2 regions of the Agarivorans sp. MS3-6 genome follow, and region 2 is predicted to be linked to the other one. Evidence: predicted binding sites of a transcription regulator. Region 2 holds the regulator's gene; the other holds the start of a gene.
The links. Region 2 encodes MetJ, which represses methionine synthesis genes. Its sites were predicted from a motif close to TAGACGTCTAGACGTCTA; they were not measured.

Region 1: metF (methylenetetrahydrofolate reductase) is a predicted target of MetJ. The motif match lies at 4,723-4,740, and genes of this name have one in related genera.

What each region holds. Positions count from the first base shown of each region.
Region 1 covers NZ_CM134202.1:1,724,912-1,733,618, forward strand. Annotated here, with positions in the region: gene ppc (phosphoenolpyruvate carboxylase) at 1-1,146, shown strand, start outside; gene ACVFI8_RS07790 (hypothetical protein) at 1,299-2,552, shown strand; gene ACVFI8_RS07795 (hypothetical protein) at 2,806-3,075, opposite strand; gene ACVFI8_RS07800 (hypothetical protein) at 3,196-3,615, shown strand; gene metF (methylenetetrahydrofolate reductase) at 3,798-4,700, opposite strand; gene greB (transcription elongation factor GreB) at 4,957-5,451, opposite strand; gene ACVFI8_RS07815 (substrate-binding domain-containing protein) at 5,522-6,544, opposite strand; gene ACVFI8_RS07820 (glycoside hydrolase family 9 protein) at 6,810-8,707, opposite strand, start outside.
Region 2 covers NZ_CM134202.1:2,723,881-2,732,587, reverse strand. Annotated here, with positions in the region: gene fabR (HTH-type transcriptional repressor FabR) at 1-499, opposite strand, end outside; gene ACVFI8_RS12550 (alpha-amylase family glycosyl hydrolase) at 773-2,824, shown strand; gene ACVFI8_RS12545 (bifunctional aspartate kinase/homoserine dehydrogenase II) at 2,987-5,398, opposite strand; gene metB (cystathionine gamma-synthase) at 5,429-6,586, opposite strand; gene metJ (met regulon transcriptional regulator MetJ) at 6,740-7,039, shown strand; gene ACVFI8_RS12530 (DEAD/DEAH box helicase) at 7,130-8,416, opposite strand; gene ACVFI8_RS12525 (DUF2999 family protein) at 8,671-8,707, opposite strand, start outside.

The DNA.
Region 1 (8,707 bases), 1.0 Mb from region 2:
CGCTTACCGGTCGCGCCATTATTTGAAACCTTAGATGATTTGAATAACGCACCAGCCACCATGAGTAAGCTATTGTCGGTAGACTGGTACCGTGGCTACATCTCGGGTCAGCAACATGTCATGATTGGCTATTCAGATTCAGCCAAAGACGCCGGCGTATTAGCAGCATCATGGGCACAATATCGTGCTCAAGAGGCTCTAGTGTCGATCTGTGAAGGACACCAAGTAAATCTTACCTTGTTCCATGGACGTGGCGGTACGATTGGTCGTGGCGGCGCTCCTGCGCATGCGGCCTTACTCTCGCAACCACCGGGCTCTTTAAAAGGTGGCTTACGTGTGACCGAGCAAGGTGAAATGATCCGTTTCAAATTCGGTTTGCCTAAAGTCGCTTTAGACAGCTTAAATTTATACGCCAGTGCTGTGCTTGAAGCCAACTTAGTGCCACCAGTTGAGCCAAAGCAAGAATGGCGAGAAGTAATGGATCAAATCGCTGAAAATTCGTGTGATGCCTACCGCGGCGTAGTGTGGGGCGAAGAAGACTTTGTACCTTACTTCCGCTCGGCAACACCTGAGCGAGAGTTGGCCAAGTTACCCTTAGGGAGTCGCCCAGCTAAACGTCGCCAAGATGGCGGTGTAGAAAGCCTGCGCGCAATTCCTTGGATTTTCTCATGGAGCCAAAACCGCTTATTGCTACCAGCATGGTTAGGTAGTGGTTCGGCCTTTGAAAGCCTGATTGAGCAAGGCAAAGCCGATTTACTTCAAGAGATGCGCACCTGGCCATTTTTTGATAATCGCTTAGCAATGCTTGAAATGGTCTTCATGAAAGCGGATACCTGGCTATCAAAAATCTATGATGACCGTTTAGTAGAACCTGAGCTACAGGTACTAGGTGAGAAACTGCGCGCGGATCTAGAAAGATCTCGAGCGGCAATTTTGTCATTAGCACCTGAGCATCGCTTATTAGCAAACCAAGCTTGGGTTGTTGAATCGATTAACTTGCGTAACCCTTACATTGACCCACTACATGTACTGCAGGTAGAGCTACTGAATCGTTCTCGTGCCAGTGAAGAGTTATGCCCAGTGGTTGACCAAGCCTTAATGGTGAGCATTGCCGGTATCGCAGCGGGTATGCGTAATACAGGTTAAGCCAGTACTCACTTAAGTGTAAACAACCCCGCTCTTGCGGGGTTGTTCGTTTTTAAACTAGGTAAAATACAGCACAAGGCTATAAAATTAGCATGGTCTTGCGCAACAATGCCATTTAGCCAAATGGCTCATTGATAGTTAGGATGTCTTCAATGCAACAATTTAAGGGATGGTTGTTTCTCGCCTCGTTATTGCTCTATCTGCTGTACGCCTTTGGCCTTATCGGTATTGGCTTCGCTACGATAGTCGCTTGGGGAGCTGCGGTCGTTTATCTCCCCCAACTCAGTCGCCCCATTAGAGTTCAAGCAGGCTGCTTACTGACAATAGGCATCGCATTGTTAGTATTTGCGGCAAGCCAAGATACTTGGTTAAGCGCAACAGACATTCTATCTATTAACTTGCCCTTACTTGCGATGTTTAGCGCGGTATCATTCCTGGCTCTGGCTAACCCCGAAAATCAACAAGACCCCTTACCAAGCGGTAAACGCAGTATTGCCACCACCGCGTTAGGGGTCAACCTACTTGGCGCCATTATTAACTTATCTATCGTTTTTATCGTTGGTGATCGCTTGGCCAAACAACAACCACTGAGTAATGCCCAACAAAAAGTATTGATGCGTTGCTTTTGCGCCGCCGCTTGGTGGTCTCCCTTTTTCATTGCCACTGCAGTGTCGATAACTTATGCCCCCGGCATGCAGTGGCTAGATGTATTACTACCGGGCGCACTAATGGCCTTAATCGCCTTAGCGTTTACCATCACCGAAGTATCATTGCGCAATAAAGACAACTTTGCAGGTTATCCGGTTCGCCGAGAAAGCTTAACTATCCCTTTAGTGCTCGCGATAACCGTAATCAGCTTGCATTTTGCCTTTCCTGAATTCAGCATTATTTTAATGATAACTTGCTTAGCTCCGATGGCAGCACTGGCTTTTTCTAAAGGCAAATCAAAAGTACTGGTTGCACGCCAATTTATCACTCACCGTCTGTCCAACGTAGGTAGTCAATACGTCTTGTTTTTAGCGGCGGGGGTATTTTCAGCGGGGATTAAAGCCTTATTGTTGGCTTATCCCGACACACTAAGCCTGCACAATGTAAGCTTTAACCACCAAACCTTTGCGGTGGTGCTAGCAATGATGATAGTGGCCTGTATGTTAGGCATTCATCCGGTAATTAGTATTTCTTTAGCCAGCCCTTTGCTATTGCCACTTAACCCAGAGCCAAGCCAGTTGGGCTTTTTGTTTCTGAGTTCTTGGGCGATATCTACCGGCAGTAGCCCCCTGTCGGGTGTAGGCTTAACCATGATTGGTCGTTACCAGTTTAGCACTCAGCAGATCCTGAAGAACAACTGGTATTACGCGGTAATCATGTGGTTAATATGCTCTGGGGTAAACGCCTTGCTCATGTAACAAGGTCGGCAATATGATTGCTCGTTTACAATAAAGAACGTTCATTTGCTTTAAATTCGTAGTTGGGCATTCGCGGTCTATCTCATTTATGCCCCATTGTTTGTTTGGCAGATAGTCCAATAACACCTTAAAAACTCGCCTTCACACTTAGCAAAACTAATCGTTTTACTAAGTGCTTCTGCAATGCTTTCTAGAGGAAAACTTGTCGAAAACTGAACGTTTATCACTGCGGTCCATCATCGAACTAAAGAACTTATAACGGGGTGGCCAAATTTAGTTGACCACTACAGTGCTTAACTAAATGACGATAAAGCCAAAACCCACACGGCCCAGCTTCATAAACCACGCAAAGATGAGTAGCCAAGTCTTTGTATTTTTTGATAAGTTTATTGATAGAACGAATATTGGTGGGAATGGTGCTATGAAATACAGGCTCATCTCTCCAGTTATCAACACAATAAGCGACATCTGTGGTTTCTTTGTGAACGTCTAGTCCTATGAAAAACGTGCTAGATGTAGCCATGTCGATCTCCTGTTCTGTTATGACTTTGCATCTAACAGTGTGGCTCTAGTTTGACTACCCCACGATAAACGCAGGAGGTCGGCACTTTCACCGGGGGAGCATTATGTCTAGGGTTCAAGGATGATTTCGGAAAACTTTTCATGGTCTCAGAGTACTTATCTAAAATACAATTCTATCGATTATGATCTTCATAACGATTTTGATTTCATCGAGATAAATTATATGATTGAAAATCAATCAGTTATTCTTAAGTGGAAAAGAGGTGCTGGAAATTGGGTAAATCAAAATCAACCTAATTTCATTGTTCTAAATATATCGAATGTATCTCAGTTTGAATTTAAGCCAAGAGATTCTGAAATACCTTTCACAGAAGATGATTGCTTAGAAAGTTTTGGTTTTATATCAGGTGATGATTGGTGCGATGGTCAATTCTGGGTTGATAAAGCACCAGATGATAGCTGGCTTTGGTCATTTATTTTTCAGTCTGGAGCTGAAATTATAATTGGGGCTAAATCAGCTATTGTGAAAATTGAACCCTAATTGGACGTTAACTCCAACTGTTCCATACTCCCGCTAATCGGAAACACCTTTGAACAAGTGAATGCCCTAACAAGCTTGTGTCCAACAGTTTGTTAGGAAGTAATCATAATTTATTGCCAATCAACTACAGGTACAAAAACCTAGCATTGCTAGGCTTTTATAAGGTTTAGTAGAATTAACAACTAAGCAGGCACCGTTTCCGCTGGACGAACCCCCAGAGTATGACAAATTGCATAGGAAAGTTCAGAACGGTTCAAGGTATAAAAATGAAAGTCTTTTACCCCTTCTCGTGATAACACCTTAACCATCTCAATCGCCACACTAGCGCCCACCAAATTGCGGGTAGTTTGGTCATTGTCCAAACCAGCAAATTGGCCATGTAACCACTGCGGTACCTTTACATTAGCAAAAGAAGCAAACTTCTTTAAGGTGTTGTAATTTGACACCGGCAAAATACCGGGAATAATTTCACCTTCTATGCCCACCGCTGCGCAACGGTCACGAAAACGTAAATAGCTTTCAACATCAAAGAAAAACTGCGTAATAGCTTGGTTTGCTCCGGCGTCCATCTTACGTTTTAAGGCCAACAAATCCGCTTGGGCACTTTTGGCTTCCGGATGCACTTCAGGATAAGCGGCCACTGAAATATCAAAATCAGCCTCTTGTTTAAGCAAGCTGACTAAATCGCTAGCATACATCGCAGGCTTTGCAGAACCTTGCGGTAAATCACCCCTTAAAGCGACGATGTTACGAATACCACTATTCCAGTAATCCCGAGCAATTTGACGCAGCTCATCAGGCCTTGAGTCGATACAGGTTAAATGTGGGGCTGCAGCTAAACCGGTTCGGTCTTTGATCGCTTTAATCACATTATGGGTTCGGTTACGGGTGCCAGAATTAGCACCATAAGTGACGGATACAAATTTTGGCTTCAAGGTTTGCAAGCGTTCGATGGACGCCCACAAAGTTTGCTCCATGCTTTCGGTAGTCGGCGGGAAAAATTCAAACGACACATTAATATCGCGATTAAGCTCACTTAAGCTTTGATTGAGTGTTTCGATCTGTTGTGCGTGGTGAAATCCCATTACCTTCTCCATTAAAGACTGATAGACGTCTATACCGCTAGATAGTAACTCTGTGTTAATTTAAGTCAACCAGCTTCATGTTGTTGATAACATAAAGTGAATTAATTTCAATAAGGGGAAATTATATGCCTATCGCTGAGTATACGGCTAAGTATGAGATTGACGCTAAAGCGAACCACGATTAACAAGCTAAAGATAATGTAAGGTCCACCATCGGCCTTATGGCGTCAGTTTAAATGGTAGGGCTAGTAATCAATTAGCAGGCTGGTTTAGCCTTGAAAGGCGTGTATTGAATCGCCGTTACCCACCACTCTTTAAGCCCCGTTGGCGTTGTCACAAATACATCATCATCGACTTGCTTGCCAATCAAAGCTCTAGCCATGGGTGAGTCTATCGTTATGTAGCCAAGCTTGGGATCTATTTCATCGGTACCCACGATGCGATATTGCACTACCTCACCCGCTTCGTTTTCCAGCTCTACCCAAGCGCCAAAGAACACTTTGCCATTTTGCTGAGGGTAATGATCAACAATCTCTAAGGCGTCTAGGCGTTTATTTAAAAAACGTAAGCGAGAATCAATCCGGCGTAGTTCACGCTTACCTTCTTTGTATTCAGCATTCTCTGAACGATCGCCCAAGGCGGCCGCTTCAGATACCGCTTGGGTGACTTCTGGGCGTTTTACTTTCCAAAGATATTTAAGCTCTTTGTCTAATTTATGCCAGCCCGCACGGGTAATAAGATTGGTTTTCATACGCATTCTACTATTCTGCCTAAGCCGCCAATTATAAACGACTTAGGCAGTAAAATGATAAAGCAATAAGCTAAATATGTGGCTTGGTGGTTTCGCGTTTAACTAACTCAACGGGAGGAAGCCTAAAGCTATTGCTATCACCACCATTAAGCATATCTAACATCGTTAATGCCGCCGCATACCCGGTATCGAAAATAGGTTGGCGAACCGTGGTTAATGGTGGGATAAAGAATGCTGCACTAGGCACATCGTCAAACCCAATCACCGAAATGCGTTCTGGTACCGGTCGTTTTGCTTGATATAGCGCCTGCATAGCACCAAATGCGGTTAAGTCATTTGCCGCAAAAATGGCCGTATATTGCCTTTTGTTGGCCAATAAACGTTGTACCGCCTCAAAACCACCTTTTTCAGTAAAATCACCTTGCTCAATTAACGCAAGCTTGACCGGTAAACCAGCATGCTCCATCGCTTGCGTATACCCTTCTAAACGCTGCTGGGCATCAGGGTGCCCTGCCGGCCCCTTAATATGAGCAATTTCTCGATGCCCTAATTGAATAAGGTGATTGGTAGCCATATAAGCACCCACCGAGTTTTCAATTTTAATCGAGCGTAAACGCGCCGCTTCAAGATCTCGACCTAACGCGACTATTGGTTTTTTCTTTGCGTACTCAATAACTTGAGAATCGCTCAAACCACCAGTCACTATAATAATACCATCAACCGAGCGCGATAAGAGTAGTTGCATCGACTCCATTTCTTCTTCGGTATTCCAGTGGCCAGTAACAATGATGTGCGAATAGCCTTGAGCTAATAACACCTCTTCAATCCCGCGTAGAATAGAAGAATAGAATGGGCTATCGGGATGCTGTACCAGTACTCCGATAGTCATCGTTCGACTACTGGCACTGGCCCCTGTTTGCTGACCAGGCTTATAGCCTAGCTCAGCCATGGCGGATTGAATTTGCTTTCTCTTGGAATCTGAAACATAAGTGGTTTGATTCATAAATCGAGATACAGTACTGGGCGAAACGCCCGCTAATGCAGCCACATCATAAACAGTAGAGCGTTGATCTGATTTGCTTTTATCTTTCACAGTAATTCTCTGAAATCTTGATCGAGTTACCATTTTATCCCTCATTACACCCAATACAGAAGCCATTGAGCAGTCAAGGAATAAACCCCTTTGCTCAACTATATACTGCTACTTAGCTAAGAACTTGCTTTGAGTAAAATTATGCATGAGAACGCCGTAGCAGATCACATATTCGAATAGCAAAGCCCTTATCTGAGTAGCTTTTTTGTGGTGTAAATAGTAAAGGCCGACATAAGCCGGCCTACTTTTTACAACAACCGTGTCGCTATTTCGTTAACGCTTTTTCATCTAAAGCGCTTGTTACCCATACCAACGGCGCATTCCAGTTAATGGTAATCTCGTTTAATGTCCATGCTCCAATCTCGTCGGCAAAACAAGTTTGAGCAATACAATTACCCTCTAAGGTTGCAGCGACTGGGTCACTAAAACTAATAGAGTTTGGGCCACCCGATAACGCGCCTGGTGCTGGAACCGGTGATTTCTCATCAGCTTGGTGCGCCCAAAAACGGTGATGTGGGTTTTTCAATGGGTTACCACCGTAACCTGTGATGTAAGACTGATCCATTGGGTTACGCCCAAGCAGATAATCCATACCATGCGCCAGCGTTTGCATGTAATGTGTCTCACCCGTGTAATCAGCGGCATAAGTGAGAAATATTCCGCGGTTAACAATATTTGAGTTTGAACCCCAAGGATATTGCTCAGCAGTGTAAGGGATATAGTAACCCTCTTGAGATAACTGCTTAGAGTATGCATCTGCTGTAGCAATGATATTAGCGCGAGCTTTATCACGTGTTGCTTGATCGAGTTTACTAGGTACTAAGGCTAAGCTTAGGGTACCTGCCGAACTCAAATCCTGCCAAAATAAATCACCACTCGCGGTTTCATCGCCAACTGGCGCCGCCAAAAATGCCGGAGAAGCTTTTAAAGCAGTCAAGTATTGTTGCTCACCAGTGCTAATAAATAACTCTGCCGCAGCCCAATAAAACTCATCGGCTAACTCAAGGTCACCGTAGGGACCAGAGCCAGTAAAGTTATCATAAGCATACACCTCTGGGTGTTTGGCAGCAGCCTGCCAAGCGCGGCTCGCAGCATCTAAACATTGCGCTGAAAACTCAGCATCAATGTCTTTCCAGATACGAGCACACTGGGCTGCAGTAGCCGCAAGGTTGAGGGTAGCTGCAGTACTTGGTTGACCAACGTAACGCTTCATAGTGTCTTTATGAGGAGGCAGAGGCATGCCCGTCCACTTCTCATCGGCTACTTTATGAAACACCAAGTTAGATGCATCAATTTCAGTAAGCTTGAGAGCATCAATATTGTCTTGTTGATTACCCACTGGTACCGCAACGCGTTTACCTTCTGGAATTTGCATCGCCAGCATAAACTCCATATTCCAGCGAGCTTCATCCAGTAAATCATTAACCCCGTTGTTCATTTCAGGCAATAATTGCTTACCATCAGCAAAAGGCTCAGGAACCTTATCTATAAATTGTGAGCGCTCATAAAGGTTCATCAACGTCCAGGTACTAATTCCACCATTTACCACATACTTACCGTGGTCACCGGCATCATACCAGCCACCGGTTAAGTTCATATCGAAATCACAACCCGGCCAGCGGTTACCTTTAGCATCCTTTTTGTCAAAACAACTAACGGTATCATTGGGGTGACCTGCTGGGCGAGCAAGATCAGGGCGTTGCACATAATCAGCTTTAATGTCTATACCACTACGGTTTTGATAGAAATAACTTAAAGCGTCATGTTTGAGTTCAGAATAGATATCTTCAGCAATGCGGAACGGGTGGCTGGTTTGACCGTTAGCCGTTAAGGTTAGCCCTGTTTGCGGCGTTTGAATGTGGCTAAAATCAGCGCGATGAACGTTCTCACCAGATGCTTTATTCAAGCCAAATACACGGGTTTTTCCGCTAGCAACAACTTCTCCATTAGCGTCATTAAGCTGCCAAAAAATCGGTTGTTGAGCGTCACTATCAATGATGGCGAATTTCTCGGCTTTAGGGAAAAAACCTACCTGATTAAGCCTAACTAAAGGTATTTTCTTCTCTACCTTATAATTAACACCCTTGACAGAAACCCCGCTGAAACAAACTGTTGCAGCTTTTTGCGCGCCAAGTTGAAATTGAAACTCGGTCTTGGGATCAC
Region 2 (8,707 bases):
CTGCGTTAAATACTAAGATAACCATTGCTTCAGCTTGCATTTGCGCGTCCTCTCGCGGGCAGCGGTATTGGAGCTCAAGATAATCGGTTAACTCTGCAATGAAATGAGCGATTTCTCTGGCTACCGCAGCCCTAAAAGCTGGTGAAGTGCCTGAACGTTCGCGCAGCAATAAGCGAAATATATTCGGATTATTAAACACAAACTCCATAAATGTTGCGACCGACGTGCCAATAACGCTGCCGCCAGAGGCGATGATCCGTTGACGAGCTTGGCGCATCAGTTGGCGTAAAGTTAGTCCCCCTTCATCCACTAAGGTTAAGCCTAGCTCTTCCATATCAGAAAAATGACGATAAAAAGACGTTGGCGCAATACCCGCTTCACGGGCGACTTCTCGCAAACTTAAACTGGATAAACTGCGCTCAGCACTCAATTGACTAAATGCAGCGTCAATAATCGCTCTACGGGTCTTTTCTTTTTGCTGCGCTCTTACACCGCTCATTACTTCTCCTCTTTATTCCCTAGAGCATAATACCTTGAGCGAAGAAAAAGCCAAATTTAAGATCCTTAATCCAACCGCATTGCCCCTACAACAAATACAGTCCGTTTACAAACAAGACATGAAAAGGATTTCATATCTTGTGAAAGATCTCAATAAAACCAAAGATGCGAGCTGGGTCAATTTTTCATCAACTTGAAAACGATACCAAGTATCTAGATGGCCTACGCTGTGATTTACTCAAGCTATATAAGATGTACCTAGCAAGGAAGAGTTATGAATTGGTCTAAAAGTGCTATCTCAATGGCAGTTGTATTTGGGTTAAGTGCCTGTGGTGGTGATGGTGGTGGCACAACACCTCCATCAGATTACGAATACCAAGCTTATGCGTGTGATGCAGCTATTTATGAAAAAGCGAAAGAACTGCGTATTTACCAAGTAATGACCGAAGCGTTCATCGATGGTGACTCTAACCATGACTATAACGATGGTTACGGCACTAGCCACCACAAGGGTGATCTTCAAGGTATCATTGACTCATTAGATTACATTCAAAGCCTAGGTATGAATGCGATTTGGATGACCCCAATTTTTGACTCAGAGGGTAGCTCTAAGCTTGATGCAACAGGCTACTTTACTCGTAACTACTTTGAAATCGACCCTAATTTTGGTACCAAAGCGCAAGCTAAAGAATTAGTTGATAAAGCACATGCAAAAGGTATGTACGTTATTTTTGATGGCGTATTTGGTCACCATAAAGGCAGTGTTACTCCGTCTCCTAACGGCCTAACACCTTCTGGTAGTGACAACCCAGTAAGTTACCCGGGTACCGATAACGACACCTTAGAGTTCTACAAAGAAGTGGCTAGCTATTGGGTCACTGAACTAGGTATTGATGGCTGGCGTTTAGACCAAGCTTACCAAGTTCCGGTTGGCGCATGGGGAGAAATACGTAAATCGGTAGAAGATGCCTCAAAAGCAACCACTTACACCATGAATGGCGAAAGCGTTAATCCTCTCGCTTACATGGTTGCTGAGATTTGGGATGGTGGCGGTAGTCAGATTCGTGATGAAGGTTATGGCCCAGAAGCAGCACCAGGCGTATGTTCGGCCTTTGATTTTCCAATGCGTTATAGCATTACTCAAACCTATGCCGTAGAAGAAAATGGCAGTGGAGGTCGCGACGCAACCAATTTAAATGCTGCGTTCAACGCTCAAATAGCCAACCCAGACCACGCCGTACCCAATGGTTTTATTGGTAACCATGACTTAGTTCGTTTTGGTGATTTATTACAGCGTGGCGACATTGCTCAACCAAACCAACAAGAATACTGGGCTCGCCATAAAGCAGCTTATGCTTTCTTAAGTGCTTATTCTGGTCCCATTACCATGTATTACGGTGAAGAAATTGGCGACGAAGTCCCCGGATTTGCAGACCAAGTAGATAACACAACTTGTGCTGACCAAGGTCTCTGTGACGATCACGTTGCCCGTAACAGTGGTAAAGTGGAAGGTTTAGCCAGCGAGCAAGGCGGTGCAGTATTTAACGCAGACGCCAGTCAAGCCGATTTACGGGACTACATCAGCTCTCTGATGACTCTGCGTGCTGCTAACCCTGCACTGTATAAAGGTGAGCGCATCGCTATTAGTCATGATGACGCCGCCAGTGTGTTCTTCGACCACAAGCAATATGAAGACAACACCATACTATTTCTAAACAACACCAGTACTAACAGCTTTACTATTGATGTCACCGGTGAAGATATTGGTAGTGATGGTCAACTGCGTAATATGCTGACCAACGAAACCATCGATATCGCATCGGGTGGTTACAGCATCGACATCGAGGGTTTTGAATCACTATTCCTTGAAGTACTGTCGGCAACTGCTGAAGGCCCGCAACAAGGCAATGGTGGAAGCTTGATCGGCACTGGTCCTTTAGCTGACTGCAGCGCACCTGACGTTGCTGGCAATGGCCCTCTTGATAAAGAGATGTGGATCCGCGGTAACTATAATGGTGGTGATGGCTTTGGTGCGACACCAGATAGTCACAAATTTAGCTACAAAGGTGACAACATTTACCAAGTCGTCGTCACTGAACCTGCGACCACATCATTTGGTTTCAAGTTCGCTGCCGCTGATTGGAGCTCAGAATTTGCAACGGCTACAGGCGTAGCAGTTATTGCAACAGAGCAAGCAATGTCAATTGCCGCCGGTGAGGGCACTGAATCAAGTCTTGTGATTCCTGAAGCCGGTGATTATGTTTACAGCTTTGAAATCAATGATGCCTTAACTGGCGGAACGATGATGATAAGCAAGTGTGAGTAGTAACATTAAGAAGGCGGTGTCATTACCGCCCTCTTGAGATAGGTTGTCTAGAGCCTTTAATACTAGAACGAAGGTTATCCTTCAAACGTTTGTTAAACACCCTTTTGTACCCTTATTTTGCCTCCTTTATGGAGGCTTTTTTTGTTTTAAATATTCCGCTGTTTAACTTAGTGCGCTACACAAGCTCACTAAATCTGCTTGCAGTGCTCCGGCGGTCACTTCTCTGCCAGCGCCAGGGCCTTGAATGACCAAGGGGTTTTTCTTGTACCACTGGCTCTCTATGGCAAAAATATTGTCACAAGGCTTTAAGTTGGCAAACGGATGTCGCTCATCAATGCTTGCTAAGCCTACCTCAGCCTTCCCTTGGGGGTTTATCTTAGCCAGAAAACGAATCACCTTGCCTTGTCGTTTAGCATCATTGTAGGCTTGCAGCATAGGCTCATCTAACTCCACCATCGCATCAAGAAAATCTTCAAGCGCTAAGCCCGCTAAACGTTCAGGCACCAAAGACTGTAGTTGAATATCATCAAGCTCTAATGAAAAACCTGCTTCACGAGCCAAAATTAGCAGCTTACGTTGCACGTCGTTCCCGGATAAATCTTCTCGCGGGTCGGGTTCTGTTAGGCCTTGGTTAAGCGCATCCGCCAACAACTCAGAAAAGGCCACTGAGCCATCATACTGTTGGAACAACCAGCTCAAGGTGCCAGAAAATATCCCCGATATAGCCAGAATCTGATCACCCGCTTGGCGCAAGTGCTGAATACTAGATTGCACCGGTAAACCAGCGCCAACCGTGGCATTGCTCAACCAATGTGAACCGTGATCAGCAAAGCTGGTTTTAAGGGCTGTGTAATTTGCTTGTTCACTGGCGCCCGCATGTTTATTGGCGGTAATCACATGAAAACCTCGGCGCGCAAACTCGCTATAATATGCGCTTACCGATTCACTGGCAGTAATATCTAAAACGACCAGTTCATCATAAGGGTGGCGGCTAAGCTTATCGAACAGATCAGGCCAAATCAGTGTAAGGTTTGGTTCGCCCGTCAAGGCTTGCTTGGCATCTAAGCCTGTAAAATCTAATTGACCACGTTGGCTAGAAAACACGCCGGCTAGACTCAAACTTAATGGGTAGCGCTGCTCTAATTCTGCTTTTTGCTCAGCAAACAAACTTAGCCATTGGCTACCTATGTTGCCTTTACCAAATACCACTAAACCTAGCTTACGTTTTTGTTTAAACAAGTTGGTGTGCAACTCTTTAAGCAAGGGCTCTAAAGTGATTTTTCGAACTACCGCACACAAGCTCAACTTATCGGCACTCGAATGAATAAACTCGAGAGGCTGCTCAGCTAACTGCTGAAAAAATTGGTAACACTGCTGCGGGTTATCACAGACACCTGCGCCAACCAATGCCACCAAACAATAGCCTTCGCTGCGCTCTACTCGCTGCACCTGAAACTGGGCAGCCAAGTGATCAATGCGTGTTAAGGCTTCATCCACTAACTCGCGGGTATAGGCCATGCGTAAAGAGCCCGTTTCACTATGCTTGTGGCGAGTAGCTGGAGCCAAATGATTCTTTGCTAGCTCTGCTAATAAACCAGTAGCATGGCGACTAAAATCTTGCTTAAAAGTCAGCTCAAGTAACACGATATCGTCTACTGAGGTGACAATTTTAGCCGCGTTACTTTTTATACCTTTGCGATAGATAAGGGTTTGCCCATCTTTCGGAGCATAGCTACAGCGCAGATTCACTTTTTGTCTAGAACGAGCCAAGGGCTCTAACGTTCGCGCATGTAACACCGAGCTACCAATGCGAGACAGTTCAGAGGCTTCATTCAAAGCCAACTGTTCTAACAGCTGCGCATCCTTTACTAGGCGCGGGTCAGCGCTGTAAATACCGGCCACATCACTCCAAATAGTGGTAGAGATGGCATCAGCCAAAGCGGCGAGTTCAGTAGCCGAATAATCACTGCCATTGCGCCCTAAGGTTACAGTACGCCCTTGGCTATCGCTACAAATGAAGCCGGTAACGACTATTCTACAAGCCGATTTAGCCGCTAAGCACTGTGCTAATAATGGCGCACTTTGTTCAACATCAACTTGAGGCTGAGCTGATAATTCCGCTTTAAAAAATTCTCGAGAATCTAACCATTCGGCTTGGCAGTCTAATTCGCTGAGCAATGCAGCTAACAAACGGGCTGACCAGCGTTCGCCAAAAGACAACAGCTGGTTAATATTAAAGGTACTGAGCTCGCCCTCTAATACACTGGCAATTTGATGATGCTCAAGATCTAAAGCGCTGACAATTTGCTTGGCCTTTTGCTCCGTTAATAACTCATTAACTAACTTAGATTGAAACTCAATAAGCCCTTTTAGTGCCTCGCCAGTAGCATCATCTGCTTGCTTGGCTAGCTCAATGATCTTCAGTAAACGATTAGTCGTTTTACCGGCTGCTGACACAACAATAAGATCATGGGGCTGAGAATGTTCAGCAACAATATTGGCAACGCGCTTAAAACAACCCGCATCGGCCAAACTGCTACCGCCAAATTTATGAACATGCCTATTTACTGACACTGAATACCTCTCTACAACTTTTAGCCAAACTTAAAGTTTGGCAAAGGCCTGCTGTAAGTCATTAACTAAATCTTGGGCGTCTTCTAAACCCACCGACACGCGTAATAGCTGATTAGAAATCCCTGCCTCTGCCAAGGCGTCACTCGACATGGCAGCATGTGTCATGGTCGCAGGGTGGGCGATTAAACTCTCTACTCCACCTAACGACTCGGCCAAGGAAAACAGCTGCAACGCTTTCAAAAATTTCACCATTTGGCTCTCATCTAAAGCCAATTCAAAACTCAACATAGCACCAAAACCACGCTGCTGGCTTTGCGCTAGCGCATGGCCCGGGTGCTCAGGTAAACCAGGATAATAAATGTTGCCCACAGCGCTTTGCTGCTGCAAACACGCCACAATGGCTTGTGCATTTTCCTGATGGACATTCATTCTGGCCTTGAGAGTCCGTAAGCCGCGCAAAGTGAGATAGGAATCAAAGGCAGAGCCAGTTAAGCCCAAACAATTCGCCCACCAAGCTAGCTGCTCGGCTAACTCATCAGTGGCCGCTACGACCATTCCGGCCACCACGTCAGAGTGGCCATTTATGTATTTAGTGGCCGAATGCACCACAATATCTGCGCCTAACAAAATAGGGGTTTGCAGGGCTGGCGATAAGAAGGTGTTATCTACCACCACCAAGGCCCCCACAGCATGAGCTTGCTCGGCAATAGTCTTAATATCAACAATTCGCAATAAAGGATTACTTGGCGTTTCTAGCCAAACAATTTTAGGTTTTTTGGTTAATAGCTCAGCCAGTGCTGACCAATCATTTTGATCTACAAAAGCCACTTCAAAAGCACTTTTCTTAGCCAGACTATCAAATAAGCGGTAACTGCCGCCGTAGCAATCATGAGGAGCAATCAGTAAATCACCCGGCTCTAATAAGGCTGTAACCAAGTTAATCGCCGACATACCGGTATTGGTAATGACCGCGCCCGCGCCATGCTCTAAATTGGCAATGGCTTCGGCCAAAATGTGGCGTGTAGGGTTGCCTGAGCGGCTGTAATCAAATTGGCGTTTCTGGTTAAAATCAGCAAAGCTGTAGTTGCTCGACAAATAAATGGGCGGAACTACTGCGCCGTGCTGGCTATCACTTTCAATACCGCTGCGCACTGCTATGGTGGCTGCTTGAAGATCTTTTAAAGACATTTGCTGATTTACTCCCTCAATTTATCCTGCCACTTTACCACCAGCAAAAAAGACGTCAACACTTCTAGACGTCTAAATGTCTTTGCTGTTGGATTGCTAAGTGGCTTTTCCCCCGTTACAATAGGGTCTCTTTGGTTTAGTGTGTATTGTAGTATGTCGACAGAATGGAACGGTGAGTGGATCAGCCCTTACGCTGAACACGGTAAAAAAAGCGAACAAGTTAAGAAAATCACAGTATCTATACCTCTTAAGGTATTAAAGATATTGACTGATGAACGTACCCGCAGACAAATTAATAACTTGCGTCACGCCACCAATAGCGAATTGCTTTGCGAAGCTTTTTTACATGCCTATACTGGTCAGCCTCTGCCCGATGATGCCGACTTACAAAAAGATAAGCCAGATCCGGCCTTAGAAAAGGCCGCCCTAGCAGAACTCAATAAAGAAGATTAGAAAAAGCCGCTGTTAGAGCGGCTTTGCTTTAACTGCATGCCAATGAATTTAGTCTTAAGACTACGGCTGCTTTCTTTAATCTGCTTGTTGTCATTTATTGCGCGGTCGTTTTTTGCCACTGCGATTAGCCACCTTGGGCTGACGACTTCCTCGCCCTTTAGCTCGGCCTTGCGGTTCTGGGTCTGGCTCAAAATTGCCATATTCGTCATCATCATCCGATATATTCACGGCTTGCTTCGGTTTGGGCTTGGGCGCAAAGCCAGGGACAATGTCATGTTTGAACTTCAGGCCCGTTAAGCGCTCTATTGCTCTCAACTGTTTAGTTTCATCCTCACTAAACAGTGAAACCGCTAAACCAAAGCTGCCAGCTCGACCAGTACGACCAATTCGGTGCACATAGTCTTCTGCTACATAGGGCAGATCGACGTTAATCACACAAGACAGTTGACTAACATCTATACCTCGAGAAGCAATATCAGTAGCAACTAACACTGCAACACTGCCGTCTCTAAACCCTTCTAAAGCTAATGTACGAGCGTGTTGGGTTCGGTTAGCATGGATAGAAGCGGCACTAATGCCAGCCGTTTCAAGCTGAGAGGCTAAACTGTCAGCACCCAGTTTAGTACGACTAAACACCAACACTTGAGGCCAATTATTACGCTTAATAAGATGAATCAGCAGCTCACTTTTACGCGCTTTATCTACCGGATGGAGACGCTGCTTAACCGAATCAACCGTGCTGTTTGCGGCGGCAACTTCAATCAACAGCGGATTATTGAGCATACCGCTCGCCAGCGATTTGATCTGTTTTGAAAAGGTCGCTGAAAACATCAAGGTTTGACGTTTGCTAGGCAGTACACTTTGGAGGTAGCTCATCTCGTCGATAAACCCTAAGTCCAGCATACGGTCGGCTTCATCTAACACCAAGATCTCAAGCTGATCGAAGCGAATCGCTTGCTGCTTGTATAGATCAATCAAACGGCCAGGGGTGGCAACCAAGATATCTACACCCGCTTGCAACTGTGTTATTTGCGGTTCTATCCTCACCCCCCCCATCACCGCCGCTGATTGAATATTCATATGACGGCTGTAGTTTTGTACATTCATGAGCACTTGAGTGGCAAGTTCTCGAGTGGGAGTAATAACAAGTGCACGAACCGAGCTAGCCTTCGGGCTAGCAGCGCCAGATAACAACTGTACCATCGGTAGGATAAAACCCGCTGTTTTACCGGTACCCGTTTGTGCCACCGCCATAACATCACGTTGACTCAGTACCGCCGGAATCGCTTCGAGTTGGATCGGTGTTGGTTTTGTATAACCTTGTTCAGCAACACTTTTCAACAGCGCACTACACAAGCCTAGTAACTCAAATGACATAGAAAAACCTCGGTTACAGCAGCACCGCTTCGTCAGTCTAAGCAAGGCTGTTTAACGGTGGTCGAACGCTTTTAGGGCTCAAGTGCTTTAGCTAATCGTGCGGCCAGCCACAGCAACATTGACACCAACAGAACTAGCCAAGGGTTGTCGATTCGGCTTAAGCGAGCAATCTACAACGCTAAAGATAAAACGGGCTGATAAGACTGTAATATATAACCGCTAAACGCCCCTTGCAGATTATCTAGCAATGAAACTTACTTCTGAAGCTGCTCTTTGGCGGCTTCAACTTTC